DNA from 3 places in the Sporomusa intestinalis genome. Region 1 is predicted to be linked to each of the others. Evidence: riboswitches for the same ligand, from Rfam matches in the RefSeq annotation. Region 1 holds a riboswitch; each other region holds the start of a gene.
The links. Region 1 has a riboswitch for cobalamin ahead of ACZ481_RS04085 (hypothetical protein). Riboswitches for the same ligand answer to the same signal wherever they lie in the genome.
Positions count from the first base shown of each region.

Region 2: linked by a shared signal. The riboswitch ahead of cobT (nicotinate-nucleotide--dimethylbenzimidazole phosphoribosyltransferase) and the one ahead of ACZ481_RS04085 (hypothetical protein) in region 1 are both predicted to bind cobalamin.
Region 3: linked by a shared signal. The riboswitch ahead of ACZ481_RS12570 (TonB-dependent receptor) and the one ahead of ACZ481_RS04085 (hypothetical protein) in region 1 are both predicted to bind cobalamin.

Region 1 covers NZ_AP042390.1:882,832-887,918, forward strand. Annotated here, with positions in the region: gene ACZ481_RS04075 (efflux RND transporter permease subunit) at 1-49, shown strand, start outside; gene ACZ481_RS04080 (adenosylcobinamide amidohydrolase) at 137-1,294, shown strand; cobalamin riboswitch at 1,367-1,547, shown strand; cobalamin riboswitch at 1,864-2,046, shown strand; cobalamin riboswitch at 2,154-2,336, shown strand; gene ACZ481_RS04085 (hypothetical protein) at 2,658-2,999, shown strand; gene ACZ481_RS04090 (methylmalonyl-CoA mutase family protein) at 3,021-5,087, shown strand, end outside.
Region 2 covers NZ_AP042390.1:4,812,648-4,817,734, reverse strand. Annotated here, with positions in the region: gene ACZ481_RS22365 (tagaturonate reductase) at 1-802, shown strand, start outside; gene ACZ481_RS22360 (UxaA family hydrolase) at 827-2,311, shown strand; cobalamin riboswitch at 2,375-2,566, shown strand; gene cobT (nicotinate-nucleotide--dimethylbenzimidazole phosphoribosyltransferase) at 2,671-3,723, shown strand; gene ACZ481_RS22350 (nicotinate-nucleotide--dimethylbenzimidazole phosphoribosyltransferase) at 3,704-4,756, shown strand.
Region 3 covers NZ_AP042390.1:2,693,943-2,699,029, forward strand. Annotated here, with positions in the region: gene ACZ481_RS12570 (TonB-dependent receptor) at 1-2,419, opposite strand, end outside; cobalamin riboswitch at 2,621-2,799, opposite strand; gene ACZ481_RS12575 (CBO0543 family protein) at 3,310-3,798, opposite strand; gene ACZ481_RS12580 (transposase) at 3,919-4,806, opposite strand; gene ACZ481_RS12585 (hypothetical protein) at 5,085-5,087, shown strand, end outside.

The DNA.
Region 1 (5,087 bases):
GCTGGCCGGCGCCAGTGGCTGTGTAAAGAAACTGACCCGCTGCAATTAGTAGGAGTAACTTACTGATACAGAGACGTGGTTTTATTATGGATACAGGAAATAAGCCGGGCAACCGGCTAATTAGGGGAGGAAGACAATGAAAAGTTATGTGCGACTGGGACTACTGCTTGTTGTTATTTTATGTTATAGCTTTGTTCCCTGCCTCGGCAGTGAGCGGGTGGAGCTCTATACCCTGTCAACAGGTGATCGCGTTTACCGGCAGGATACCAGTATTGTAGTTGCCTTTAATAACCCCAGGGATGTGCTGAGTACCTCCCTGCTTAATGGCGGCTACAGTAACAACCTGAAAGCGGTGTTTAATCATGACATGAAAGCCGCGACCAATGTTGACGCCGCGACCTATCTTGATTATCTGGGGAGTGTAGCCGGAACGCTGGGGTTTAATCCCGGTCAGGTCACCGGCATGGGGACGGCTGCTTCTATGACCAATGTCGCCATTCAGACCGAAAGCTACCAGAGCCTGACGGTGACAGCCATTGTCACCGGCGGGGTGGAAGGCAACGGCGGCCGGGCCGGAGATCCTGCTGACTATTTTAATCCCGGGAAAAGGACAACCCTGCATAAGCCAGGGACTATTAACATTATGCTGGTTATTGATGCTGATATTCCCCAAGGCAAAGTGGCCAGGGCGCTGGTGACCTGCACTGAGGCCAAGACAGCTGCTTTACAGGAACTCATGGCCGGCAGCAGGTATTCGACCGGATTGGCTACCGGTTCGGGGACCGATCAGACTATTGTGATCACTAATCCGGGGTCTTCACTATATCTGGAAGATACAGGCAAGCATTCCAAACTGGGAGAACTGATCGGCCGGACAGTAAAGCAGGCTGTTAAAGAAGCCTTGCTGCGGCAGACCGGACTGTCGCCGGCAAGACAGCACAGTGTGCTGCGGCGGCTAAACCGTTACGGCGTGACGGAGGATACGCTGTATCAGCACTATCAGCAGGAATACGGGCTTATTGACAAACCGCGTTTTGCAACAGCCCTGGGCCAAGTGGACAAAGACCCGGACCTGGTAACCGGCACCTCGCTGTATGTGCACCTGCTGGATCAGTTCCAGTGGCAGCTGCTGAGCGGCGAGGAACTGACCCGGGCCGGCAATGATGTATTGCGGCTGACAGCCGGCAAATATGGGGTATTATCGCCCCTGACGGCCGCCGATGAGCTGGAGCCCAGCGTCCGGGCCTGGTCCGGACTGGTGGTCAGGATTGTGGCCGACCGGATAAGCCGGTGAAAATTTTTGTTGACAGGTCCATAGGCAACATGATAGGATCATAATAGTTAGTGAAAAAAACCACGTTTTCTTAATTTCATAATGGAGTTAGGTGCCCTGCGGGGCTTAATAGGGAAGACCGGTGTAAGGCCGGCGCGGTCCCGCCACTGTAATGGGGAGTGAAGCCAAGATATGCCACTGGGAGGTTACGCCCGGGAAGGTTTGGCACGCTGTGATCCAGAGCCAGGAGAACTGCCTAGCTGACGGTTTCCGGTTTTACCCACGGGCGATGGGGAGGGAATTACAGTGCTTTCACTGAAGTTTGCTCCTGGTTATTAACCAGGAGTTTATATTTGGTATCCTGTAGAATCTCTCCCGGCGGCTAAATGGCAGCCGGGAGTTTTCTAATATATACTCCTCCTTCTTGTGATTCATAGATGTTGTGCCCTCTTGGCACGGGGTCGTTACGACCCTTTCTTTTTTTGCCGGCCGGTCCTTCCAGGCAGGTACGGCTAAGGGAAAAACAAAATTGACTAACCGGCAATATTGTGTTAGTATGTTTCCGGGTGATAATACAGCCTGACAACTTAATACTCATCTTTGAGACAGGTGCCCTACGGGGCTTAATAGGGAAGACCGGTGTAATACCGGCGCGGTCCCGCCACTGTAACGGGGAGTGAAGCCAAAATATGCCACTGGGGCGTTTAGCCCTGGGAAGGTTTGGCCGAGCCATGAGCCGGAGCCAGGAGAACTGCTTGTCTGACAGTCACCGTTTTACCCACGAGCGATGGGGAGGGGATTAATGGCGCAGTTTATTTGTTATGCCATTGTTCATAAACTACCCCTCCCGCATGTCGCTGGAGGGGTTTATTATTGTCAAGTGAATAAGATTGAGACAGGTGCCCTGCGGGGCTTAATAGGGAAGACCGGTGAAATTGCCGGCGCGGTCCCGCCACTGTAACGGGGAGTGAAGCCAAGATATGCCACTGGGACGTTAGTTCTGGGAAGGTTTGGCCGAGCCATGAGCCGGAGCCAGGAGAACTGCCTGTCTGACAATCACCGGTTTTACCCACGAGCGATGGGGAGGGGATTAATTAAGAATCATTGCCATACGGCCTTAGCCGGGGGCGTTTTTGATTGCTTTTTTAACCAGCCTCGCTGACATGCTCAGGGAGGTTTTTTGCTATCCCGAGGCAGAGACTGACTTCAGCTACGCGGTTCCCGTTCTGAGAGCTGCGGGGAGAAGGTTCAAGCCCTCAAATATATAAAGCAAGGCTTACTTAATAAGCCGGGCTTATCCAGTGAGTCAGGCTGCCCTAATTCCTATGGCAAAGCAGGGGTAGGGCGACCCATTTGCTGGAGATACAAGCTAGGAGGGGTTGAAATGATCATGCATAGTGTGGCGTCACCGGCCGCGAGTCAGGAGGAAAACCTTATCATCCCTATTTCCGCGTCATTGAGCATCGAGCCGTTTATTGCTTTGACAAAGCGGATAAAAATCCACGACAAGGCTGTGTCGGCAGGCCTTGAATGCTTACAAGAATCTATGGTCCCCACTGATTTTGCAAGATATATTGAAAGCCTGGTAGATATGCGTACCTGCAACGGTACATTGTGGCTGTTGACAGATCAGGCCATGCACAAAACGCTGCTGGAGCGTAATTTTATGCTCCAGTTGCGCAATGCGTTTACCGGATTCCGTATCAGGATTATAAGTCAGGGATAAGCACAAGGGGGACATCTGTAAATGAAAGAAAAAGAAATAAAAACAGAGCCTGCTGCCGCCGGCAGACTGTTCGGTGAATTTCCCGCACCCACATTTGAGCAGTGGCGGACAGAGGCAGAAAAGGCGCTTAAAGGCGCCAAGTTTGAAAGCAGATTAGTTACGCAGACTTATGAAGACATTGCCTTACAACCCATTTATACTCCGGACAATCTGCCGGATTCCGAATTGCCCAGCCCTCCCGGCAGCCAGCCGTTTGTCCGGGGAACCCGGGCCGGCGGCTACCTGACAGCCCCCTGGCTGATTGCCCAGATTTGTGACCAGCCTCTGGGCAGGGAAGTAAATGCGGTATTGAAAAATGAGTTAACCAGAGGGCTGCAGGCGATTTATTTACAGCTGGATAAGGCCACTCTCGCCGGCGAGGACCCCGATTGCACTGCTGCCGGCAAAATCGGCGATCAGGGTTTTTCTCTGGCCAGCCTTGCCGACTTGCTGCAGGCACTGGACGGGGTTGCTCTTAAACAATGGCCGGTCATCATGCAGTGCGGTGTCAGCCAGTTGCCGGTTATTGCCTTAGTGGCCGGTGCGGCCCAGGCCCAGGGGGTTGAACTGAAAGAGCTGACAGGGGCCATTACCGCTGATCCCTTAGGGGTATTGGTACAACAGGGGTATTTGTCCGTTGACCTGGAAGCGCTGTACGACGAAATGGCGGCGGTGACCTTCTGGGCCGACAGCCAGGCTCCACAGCTCAAAACCATACTGGCTGATGCCAGTCCGTACCATGATGCCGGCGGCAATGCCGTACAGGAACTGGCTTTTGTTTTAGCGACAGCCGTAGAGTATGTCAATAAACTGCAGGAGCGCGGACTGAATTTTTCTGTAATCTCCCGGCATTTACGGTTTTCCTTTTCGCTTGGCGCCAATATGTTTATGGAGCTGGCAAAAATCAGGGCGGCCCGTGTATTGTGGAATCAGGTTGCCCAGGCCTTTGGCGGTAAAGAGGCAGATTGCGCGGCTAATATTCACGGCCGGACATCGCGCTTCACCAAGACAATATATGATCCTTATGTTAACATGCTGCGGACAACTACCGAAGCTTTCGCCGGGGTGGCTGGCGGGCTTGACAGTTTATATGTCGGGCCATTTGATGAGGTTATCAGGCCCAGCGACGAATTTTCCCGCCGGATTGCCCGCAATACCCAGCTTATGCTGCAGCAGGAATGCTCCTTATTACAGCCTGTTGATCCGGCCGGCGGGTCCTGGTATGTAGAAGCCTTAACCGGGGAACTGGCGCAAAAAGCCTGGGACCTGTTCCGCAGAACAGAAGCTTTTGGGGGTATGCTGCAGGCCGTGAAGGCTGGATTTCCCCAGGATCAGGCGGCAGCCACCGCGCAAAAGCGGGCGTCCAATCTGTCTAAACGGCGGGATGCTATTGTTGGCACCAATGTATATGCCAACCTGACAGAAAAACCTTTGGAAAAACCGGTGACCAATCCGGAAGCCATCCGGTCGCTCCGGATCAGCGAGCTGCAGGAATTCCGCGCGGCTGCCGATATCGGGCGGCGTATGCGGTGCCTGGAGCACCTGGCTGAACAGAGAAATAATGTAACAGAAAAAACCGTGGCCGATGCTGTAGACGCAGTCAACGCCGGCTGCTCGCTGGGTGAAATGCTGGCTGCCCTGCGGAGCCCCGCTGCAGCGGCACTGACAGTTATGCCTTTGCGCCTGCACCGGGCAGCGCAGCTTTATGAAACAGTACGGCTGACGACTGAGCAGTATGTAAGTCAGGGCTGGGAAAACCTGAAAATCTTTTTGGCTAATATGGGACCCATTCCCCAGCATAAACCCAGGGCCGATTTTAGCCGCGGTTTCTTTGAAGTCGGCGGCTTTACCCTGATTGGCAATGAGGGCTTTGACACCCCGGAAACTGCAGTGGCCGCAGCTGGCAAGGCTCAGGCCGATGCTGTCGTTATTTGCTCGACTGACGCCGTTTACCCTGAGCTTGTGCCGCAACTGGCCAGGCAGTTAAAACTGGCTTTGCCGGAATGCTGGGTTATTCTGGCCGGTTTGCCGCCGGAGGAATTGCAGCCG
Region 2 (5,087 bases), 1.6 Mb from region 1:
GCAATATCTGGGATATCGTGACCGGCTGCTGACAGCGGGGGAATTATTCCATTTATGGGTGATTGAAGGGCCGGCGGCATTGGCTGAGCGTCTGCCGTTTACCCAGGCAGGGCTGAATGTAATCTGGACAAACGATATGTCGCCGTATCGCACCCGCAAGGTCCGCATTCTGAACGGTGCCCACACCGCGTCGGTGCCGGTGGCTTATCTGTACGGGCTGGAAGCAGTTAAAGAGATGATGGATCATCCGGTGCTGGGCCGGTTTATCCGCCAGGTTATCTGGGACGAGATTGTCCCGTCGATCGAGCTTGACCGGGAAATGCTGAGCGAGTTCGCCGGCAGTGTGATTGAACGGTTTGAGAACCCGTTTATTACACATTACCTGCTGAGTATTCTGCTTAATTCGTCCGCCAAGTTTAAAACCAGGAATCTGCCGTCACTGCTGGCCTACTGCCGGCAGCGGGACGACCTGCCCGAGAAGCTGGTATTTGCGCTGGCGGCCCTGATTTCCGTATACAAAGACGGCCGCATGGAAGGTTCGGTCATGAAAGCCCGGCGCGCCGCCGGCGAGTTTAGCATGAGGGATGATCTGCCGACGCTCCAGTTTTGTGCTGCGGCCTGGCGGGACTATGACGGCAGTGCCCCCAGCACCGCCAAAGTCGCCCGGGCGATTTTGGGCAATACCGGCATCTGGGGTACTGATCTTAATACGGTTCCGGGCCTCACGCCGATGGTTACAGCCTATCTTTACGATATCTGCGAGCATGGTATCCAGGATACTGTGGCCAAATTGGTCGAGTAGCGGAAGCGGGTTGGAGGAATAGCAATGCCGTTGTTACAAATTCATGCAAATGACAATGTGGCTGTTGCCCTGGCCCCGGTTGCCGCCGGCGAGGAATTAACGGCCGGCGGCCGGCGCCTTAAGGCGGCCGGGGCTGTGGACAGGGGCCACAAGCTTGCGCTCGTCAATATTGGCGCCGGCGAGAAAATTATTAAATATGGTTTTCCCATCGGCCTGGCCGCGGCCGATATCAGGGCCGGGGAGTGGGTCCATACCCATAACCTGACCACCGGCCTGGGAGAGATCCTGGAATATGAATATAAGCCCGAGTTTACCGAACTGCAGCCGGTGGCAGCAAAAATGTTTCAGGGCTACCGCCGGCCGGACGGCAAAGTCGGCAGCCGCAACGAGATCTGGATTGTGCCGACCGTCGGCTGTGTCAACAAAAATGCCGAGCTGATCGCCCGGCAGGCAGCCCGGGAATATGGCAGTAGGGAAAATATCGACGGCATCTTTGAGTTTAAGCATCCCTACGGCTGTTCGCAAATGGGCGAGGACCAGCTGGCCACCCAGCGAATTCTGGCCGACCTGGTTGCCCATCCCAATGCCGGCGCCGTGCTGGTGCTGGGGCTGGGCTGCGAGAACAACCATATCGGGGAATTCAAAAAGGTGCTGGGCAGCTACAACCCGGAGCGGGTGAAATTCCTGGAGGCCCAGGCGGTTGAGGATGAAATTGCCGAAGGGGTGCGGCTTATCGGCGAACTCATCGGCTACGCCCGGCAGTTTTCCCGGCAGGCCTGCCCGGCCTCGGAGCTGATCGTCGGTCTTAAATGCGGCGGCTCGGACGGCTTCTCCGGCATTACCGCGAACCCGCTGGTCGGCGCTTTTTCCGACCGTCTGACCGCCATGGGCGGCACGACCGTATTAAGCGAAGTGCCGGAAATGTTCGGGGCCGAGACGATTCTAATGAACAGGGCCGCGAACCGGGAGGTTTTCGAAAAGACCGTGCGGCTGGTTAACGGCTTTAAAGAATATTTTGCCGCCCATAACCAAACAATCTATGAGAACCCGTCGCCAGGCAATAAAAAAGGCGGCATCTCCAGCCTTGAGGATAAATCGCTGGGCTGTACGCAAAAAGGCGGTACCGGCAAGGTCGCCGATGTCCTTGCCTATGGGGAGCAGGTGAAGACCAGGGGGCTGAACCTGTTAAGCGGTCCCGGCAATGACGGGGTGGCGACAACGGTGCTGGCGGCTGCCGGCTGCCAGCTGATCCTGTTTACCACCGGCCGCGGCACGCCGCTGGGGACTGTTGTGCCGACGGTCAAGGTGGCGACAAACAGCGAGTTGTTTAATAAAAAACGCCACTGGATGGATTTTGATGCCGGCCAGCTGCTCGCCGGCATGGAGCTGGAACCGCTGGCCGATGTGTTTGTCGACTATGTGCTGGCCGTGGCCTCAGGCCGGCAGACCCAGGCGGAAAAAATGGGCTTCCGGGAGCTTACGATTTTTAAAAACGGTGTCACTTTGTAGCGGATTTGGGTTTTAATCATTGACGCCCTTCCGGCGCGTCTGCTATAATGACGGTGAATATTATATATATTGCACGGTTGAGGTGCCCCCTGACGGGGGAGAATAGGGAAGTCCGAGTATGGAAGGCAATGCTTCCATATATAGGCGCGGGCCCGCCACTGTACCGGGAAGACCTTACCTATGCCACTCGCAAGGGGAAGGCGTAAGTGTTGATGAACCGGGAGCCAGGAGACCTGCCTTAATACCGTTACACCACCTTCATGGAAAAGAGGGCTTTTTTGGGACTACCCAAAAAAGCCCTTTGTTTTTCCCCAGCTGAATGGTTAAAGAGCAAGAGGTACTAAAAATGGGGGGTTATTATGAGTTTGCTACAAGAAACGTTATTGCGCATTACGGCACCGGCACCGGCGATTGGGCAGCAGGTACAGGCAAAACTGGACAGGCTGCTGCGGCCGGCAGGCAGTCTGGGCCGTCTCGAGCAAATGGTACGGCAGTATGCGGTGATAACCGGCCGGCTGCAGCCTGACATTCCCCGGGCCTGCATGGTGGTGGCCTCGGCCGATCACGGGGTGGCCAGGCAGGGCATCAGCGCGTATCCGGTGGAAACCACTATTCATATGACGGCCAATTATCTGATCTCAAAGGGCGGCAGCGCCAATGCCTTTGCTAATTTTTGCGGCGCCGACATGGTTGTCGTCGATATGGGCGTGGCCGGCGATATGTCGCATGTACCGGGGTTGTGGCACCGGAAAATAGCCTATGGGACGCAGGATTTTACCGAGGGGCCGGCCATGACCCGGGAGCAGGCCGTACAGGCAATCGAAACAGGCATCGACATCGTCAATGACCGGGTCCGGCAGGGCTATAACTGCTTCAGCCTGGGGGAGATGGGCATTGGCAACACAACCGCCAGCGCCACGATTGTCGGGGCCTTTACCGGCCTGTCGCCGGAGCAGGTGACAGGCCGGGGCACCGGGATATCAGACAGCCGCCTGCAGGTTAAGATCGATATTGTCCGCCGGGCTTTGGCCCTGAACCAGCCTGACGCCGGCGACGGCATTGATGTGTTGTCCAAGGTCGGGGGCTTTGAAATCGGGGCTTTGGCCGGTGTTGTCCTGGGCTGTGCCGCCAACCGCTGCCCGGTTGTAATTGACGGCCTGAATACGACGGCCGCGGCCTTGATCGCCAACGCGCTCCATCCCCTGAGCAAGGAATTTATGTTCGCCTCTCATCTGTCCGGGGAACCGGCCCATATCATTGCCCTGGGGCACCTTAATCTGGAGGCCTGCCTGGATATGGGGGTCCGCCTGGGCGAGGCGATTGGGGCCTCGGTCGTGGTGGATATGCTGACAGCGACCGTTAACATGCTGAATAACCTGGGAGGTCAGTCGAATGCTGGAAAAGACGATTAGCCAAATTAAACCCCTTGATGCCGCGGCGATGGAGAAATGTCAGCTACGGCTGGATAACCTGACCAAGCCTCTTAACAGTTTGTATTCTTTTGAGCATATAGCCCGTCAGCTGGCGGGCATTACCGGCAGCCCCCGGCCCCGGAACCTGGGGAAAAGCATCATTGTCATGGCCGCCGACAACGGGGTGGCCGCGGCGATGGCTGCCGCCGGCCAGACAACGGCCGGCCGGATTGCCGACTATTGCCGCGGCCGGTCGCCGCTGCCGACGTTTGCCGGCCATGTCCAGGCCCGGCCGGTGGTGGTGGATATCGGGGTTGCGGCCGAACTGACGCACTGGCCGCAGCTGTGCCATAAAAAAGTTGCTTACGGCACCGGCGATATTACGCTGGGGCCGGCCATGACGCGGCAGCAGGCGATTCAGGCCATCGAGGCGGGCATCGCCGTTGCCTGCGCAGAGACCGCCCAGGGAGCCAGCGTGCTGGGGCTGGGGGAGATGGGGCTGGGCGGCACGGCGCCGGGCATCGCGGTGGTTGCCTGTTACAGCGGCAAGGCCCTGACGGTAGCCGGCAGTCCGCTGGCCGAGATTGTGCAGCAGGCTTTAGCCGTGAACCGGCCTGATGCCGCCGATCCCCTGGACGTTGTCAGCAAAACCGGCAGCCTGGCCATCGCCGGTCTGACTGGCGTCATTCTGGGGGCTGCCGCTCACCGGGCCGCCGTCGTCCTGGACGGCCTGGCCACAAGTGCGGCGGCACTGCTTGCCACCAGGCTGGCACCGGCCGTCAAAGCGTATCTGATCGGCTCGCATTTTGCGGTGGAACCTGCGCATCAGGCTGCACTGGCGCTGAGCGGGGTACCGGCCTATCTTAAGCTGGATATCGATTTGGGCGAGGGCATCGGCGCCGCTCTCGGTCTGTCGCTGGTCAAGGCCTCGGAACATGTTATCAATGATATGAAAACCTTTGGCGAGGCCGAGGTCGCTGTCGCGCAGGACGGTCCGGGGGCATTGAAGCAGACTAAGGATGTAAAAGATTAGCAGGCGGCCCAGCAGGACCGTCCGCGGCAGGGTGGTTGTCAAGTAAGCTAACAGCAACTGGGCGGCGGCCCGGAAATACCGAAAAAGCTCAGGTGGCAGTGAAAATTCTGCCGGCCCGGGCTTTTTTCGCATAAAAAAATAGCACCCGGCCATAAAAGGCGGGGTGAGAATATAGCTTCTCAGAAAAAACGGAATGAGTGCCTGCTATTAATTAAATATCAGCGGCATTAATAACATTAACGATATGATCGCCATACATTGCAATAACTCTTTCAAAACTATTCTCCCTTCATTTATAATTCAATTATTACATTATTCGACAATATAGTAA
Region 3 (5,087 bases), 1.8 Mb from region 1:
GCGCATAAGGCGGCCAGACGTCACGCCAGGGACCGATTTCGCCGTAATCGGCAAATGTGCTGTTGCGCCTTTGCAACTGGACTTTGGTATAGGTAGCCTGCAGGTCGAAAGAAAGCTTTTCCCAGTTCAGGCCGGTCTGCAATTCCACACCGCGGGCTTTGCCGCGATTGTCATTAAAGTAGGACCAGTAATCCAGTCCCCGGCGCGCCAGCTGCAGCATATTATCCGAATCCCGCCAAAAATAGGTCGCTGTCAGGTTGGCATCGGCCTTGAGCATTGTGCCGGTAAACAAGGCGCTGATATCAAACTGTTTGCCCTCTTCCGGCAGGGGGAAAGCGGTTCCGCTCGCGTTGGCCCCCCGCGGCGGCGGCAGGATGCCGGCCCCGTCGCCGGCAATTTCATACAGGTTCAATAACCGGTAATAGGTGCCGCCGGTCATACGCATGGTAAAATTGTCGGCAAACTGCTTTTTCACCGCCAGTTGCCAGGTAGCCTTGCCGTCAGTTTGCTCATCCTCTTTGCCGAACCATTGATGCGCATCTTCTTTCTGCATACGGGTGCTGCGCCCTATAATCCGGGATTGATTGTAGCGGCCGCTTGCCGTCAGCCATAACGTCTCTTGTTTGTCGATGGTAAAGGTGTCCTGGATTTGGGCATTCAGCAGTTCCTGTTTGTAATAATTACGGAATCTGGCCAACAGGGCATCTACTGCCTGGCCTGTGTCATCTTGGGAGTATTCATCCATGCCGGAACCGCGAACCTTCATTTTTTCACTGGAGAAATTTATCTGAAACTCAAGCAGCTGCCGGTCTGTCAATTCATAGCTGCCGTCCACCTGCGCATTGTATTTGTCTGAATTATAGTTGCTCCATAACCGCATTGGCGTTTTCCAGTTGGGCGAGGTGTCCAAATCGTAGGCCTTTTCCGTATTGTATTTCTTATCCTGCTGCAGGTAGTCGAGCATCCAGCCCCATTCCAGCTTCTCGGCCGTATCCCGCCGCTGCACTAATAACTCCCGGGAATCAATCACCTGTCGCCGGCTTTCCGCATAGTAGACATCCTTGGCGTCTACATAACTGCCAATCTGCACCGCAGTACCGGTACCTTCGACCCACAAACTATCCGGCAGGTGCCGGTCGATTTTTTTCCAGCTGCCTTTGATCATCCAGTTGTCATCCTGCCACTTGATCAGCGCATCGGTATTTTTGAAATCATTGTACCGGCGGTGCCGTTCATCATCTTTCAACAGTTGTATTTTCTGTTTCCATTCCGCTAACTCTTTACTCTTATTAGCCATCGCAGGATTCGTATCCGGGTCGGCTTTATTTACCGCGTATTCCGCTTCAGCCCGGGCATAATCATGATAGACCGCATCTTTGGCGGCTGTATCGGCGCTTTCAAAGAATTTTTTAAAATCAGCCGGATTAGAAAACTTTTCCTGCCATTTTTCCATATCCTTGATAGCAGACCAGAGGCTTACCGCATTTTTCCCCGGCGCCACCGCATAGTTTCCCTGGTAGGACCGGCTGTAGAAATTATCCTGTCCAGCCGTATCATCCCGGACAAAGTCCAGCCATTGCCCGGTATTTTCTTTAAAGCTTTCCTTCTCGGCTTCGGTTAGGCCGACATGATACCACTGGCCTGCCTGGTCAATCATCTCAGTGTTAAAATTATTGATGTCCGTCTGCAGGCCGTCCCGCATTGTAACGGCATAGGGGAGATTGCGTTGGGCCGCATAGTTCTTATATTTAAAGTTACCGTCGCTTTGCTCCCGGTTCAACCCCACCATTAAGCTGCCGCTGCCCAAGGGCGCATCGACCTGCAGGGAATAGGCGGCGCCGCCGTAAGCGGCACGTCCCGCCTCGGCCGCCACATTGGCTTTGGCAGGCCGTTTAGTAACAATATTGATGACACCGCCCATGTAAGTACCGCCAAACCGGCTGGGAATATAGCCGCGGTATACCTCAATCCGTTCCACGTTTCTGACCGGTATTGTCGAAATATCCACAGCCGCATCGCCGCCGAGATTGGTAAGCACACCATCGATAAAAACACCGACCTGAGCCGCGGTTGACCCGCGAATACTGACTGTAGTATATTGTCCTTTGCCGTTCACCTCGCGAACGTGAACGCCAGGGACTGTTTTCAGTAAATCAGGCAGGGTTTTCTGCTCGCCTTTATAGTCATCAGGGCGGATAACCGTGACTGAACCCGGCGATAATTTGCTTTCCCAGTCAGGCCTTTTGGCTTCAACCGTAACCCCGGCCAGGGTAAACTCCGGATTATCGGCCACTAGAATTTCCTCGGCTTCTGCCGGCTGAACACTCAGCCCCAGAGATATTGCCACTGCTAAGGCCAGACTCAGCTTTTGACCAGGGTGGAAATGTTTTGTGACCAAAATCTTTTCCGTGTTTTTCATAATTATCTCTCCATTAACAAAGGTTCTTTACTTTCCGCCGCAAGGCAGCAGCCGTGGCGGCGTGGCCGGTTTCGACCGGCTAGGCTGCCGAGCGAGGAGGTTCCTTACGGCAATAAAAAAACTCCCTGTGGGAGTGGGTACGTTGCCGCTGGGTCGCTTTGGGGCTTCGCGTAATCTCCTCCCTGTCGCTCGCAGGTAAAAATGGTGATTGCTGGACAGGCAGTTCTCCTGACTCCGGTTCATTGTTCCCCACGCCTTCCCAAAACAATTGCTCAGTGGCGTCTTGTGGGTTACTCCCCGTTACAGTGGCGGGACCGTGTTGGCTTTGCACCAAACTTCCCTATTAAGCCCTTAAGGGCACCTCTCCCCTGGATTATGCTGTTGTTAACCTGCGCGGCCGCTGCTGCTTACGGCAAAGTATTGACCTGTTTGTCCCCCTTTTTGAAATTATAGTTGCCCTGCACTGATAACAATACATGAGAACTTTTGTAGAATACAGACAGACATATCGATGCAAAAAATAAATAATTTTACCTAAATAACGGTAATTTCTAGAATAAATTGTAAAGAAATGGGTGATAACGAGAACCCTACCTTAGTATAGCGCAGGCTGAAAATCCAGTAAATCCCTCATTCGAGTGATTTTTCTTACTATTTTGACTGGGAATGAGGTACCCCTCAGGCGACAAAACTGTGGTCCTGTCATCGGCTGTTGCCAGCCGTCCGCCTCTATTCGACAGCAGGTAAGCGTTAAACAAAGGCTATGCGGCAAAAAAATACCTGAGGTATTAGGAGCATAATACCTCAGGCGGATGCTGTGCTTGTATCCCGGTTAAGTTTAGTATTGGCTGCTTGCAACCTTGCGGCCTGCTTCTGTTATGGGCTCACGCTCAATGCTTGTGGCCGAAATAACCGCAACCCCACCGGAAGAAGGCAATAAAGGATCTAGACAATAAAAATGCAATCGTTAACGTATACAGTGTGGTAAACCAGTTCCAGTCTATATACCTGATGAGGTTGGTATATAATTCGAGCGGATATTCTATGGCGGTTATGCCTGCGCTGAACAATACGGCATAACCAATAATCGGCCAGAATCCCCGCTCGCGGGTGACTTGATTGTATAATATGCATAGTACCGGGAACACCCATAGTTCAAATAACAGGCTGGTATCGTAATAATGGGACAACAGTCGTATTGGATATTCCACAAGCTTTAATTCAACGACCGGGCTCCCCCAGGCGAAATCAAGCAGACATTTGAACAAAAAAATGACGATCCAGTCCGAAAAATATTGCCATTCAACAGCGAAAAGCAGCAGTAATAAAGTAACCCCTGCTGCTATTATCATAATGATTTGCTCCACACCCAAATTCATTTGCCCTACTCTCCCGCATTATATAATAGGTTCTAATAGGTTCGGTTAAGGATTTCTATTAAACCTTAAACCTAGTTATTCCCATAAGTCTATTACTTAAGCCCAGGGCGGGGTCAGGCCTTACACTTCACACAAATCGTTGCTAATTTTTTCTGCCAGGCGTTTCAGGTCATCGTTGTCAACGACTTTGTTGTACCCTCTGATAATCCCGCTCATGCTTAAGGGGAGCACCTTGGTCAACTCTGTTTTTGTCATTACTGCCATCCGAACGGCTACGTAGATGAGGATATTTCTTGCCGCTACCACGCGGCGGTCATGTCTTTCGTGCATGATCCGCTCTTTATTGATCTCACTGACTGATGCTACTGTTGTCAATAATTCAGCAAAAGTGACGGACAGGGCGGCCGGCACCACGCATGTTTCTGTTGTCTCCGTCCTTGCATATAGATGCTCAAAAGCCTCAGCTTGCTGAATCTCCGGCAGTTCTATTTCCATATACTCCAGATACTTCTCAATCGCCTTCGTTTTGTTATTAGAAAGCATGGATAATATGAATTCCGTATCCACAATACTGCTGTTTCCGGTCCGATATGCAAGATGACTGGTCCAACAGGATTCAGAGGTCCCGGCCTTTATGGGATTCTGGTGAATATACCGCAACAGGCTTATAAGATACGGATCACTATTACACAGCTTTGCCTTATAGCGCTGTTCGAAGACATGTCCCGCTCTGTCATATTTACGGTTATAATATTGGGTATAGCTCTGCTGAATCCCCTGCATGATTTTAGAAAGTGGTTCATCTGCAACTCCTCCCAACAGGTGAACATGGTTATCCATGATGGCGTAGGCGTACAGATGAAACTGGTATTTCTGTTTATACCGTTCAACGAGGGCAAGGTACTTCGATTTATCGCCTCCATCATGAAACACAACTTCTCGGTTGTTGCCGCGAGCTATAATATGATACAGAGCTCCCGCATAATGAATTCGCGGCTGTCTTGCCATCCGGATCACCATCCTGCTTTTCCCTTTTGAGGCCATACTATCATATTTTATTATTAGTGTAAACAGTGAGGCCTGACCCCGAAAGCCTTCGAAAGCCTTTCTGGCAATATCAGTTTTGTAAGAATTGAGGTTTACCTTTAAGTCTGTTTTGCCTTATATTATAATTGTGAACGGTCAAATAACTCCATCACATAATCCCAACGGCGGCTTCCCTTGTGATGATTGGTATTCACCAACGAGTGAAACAGATGATATAATAAAATTAGGAGGTGTGCAGAATG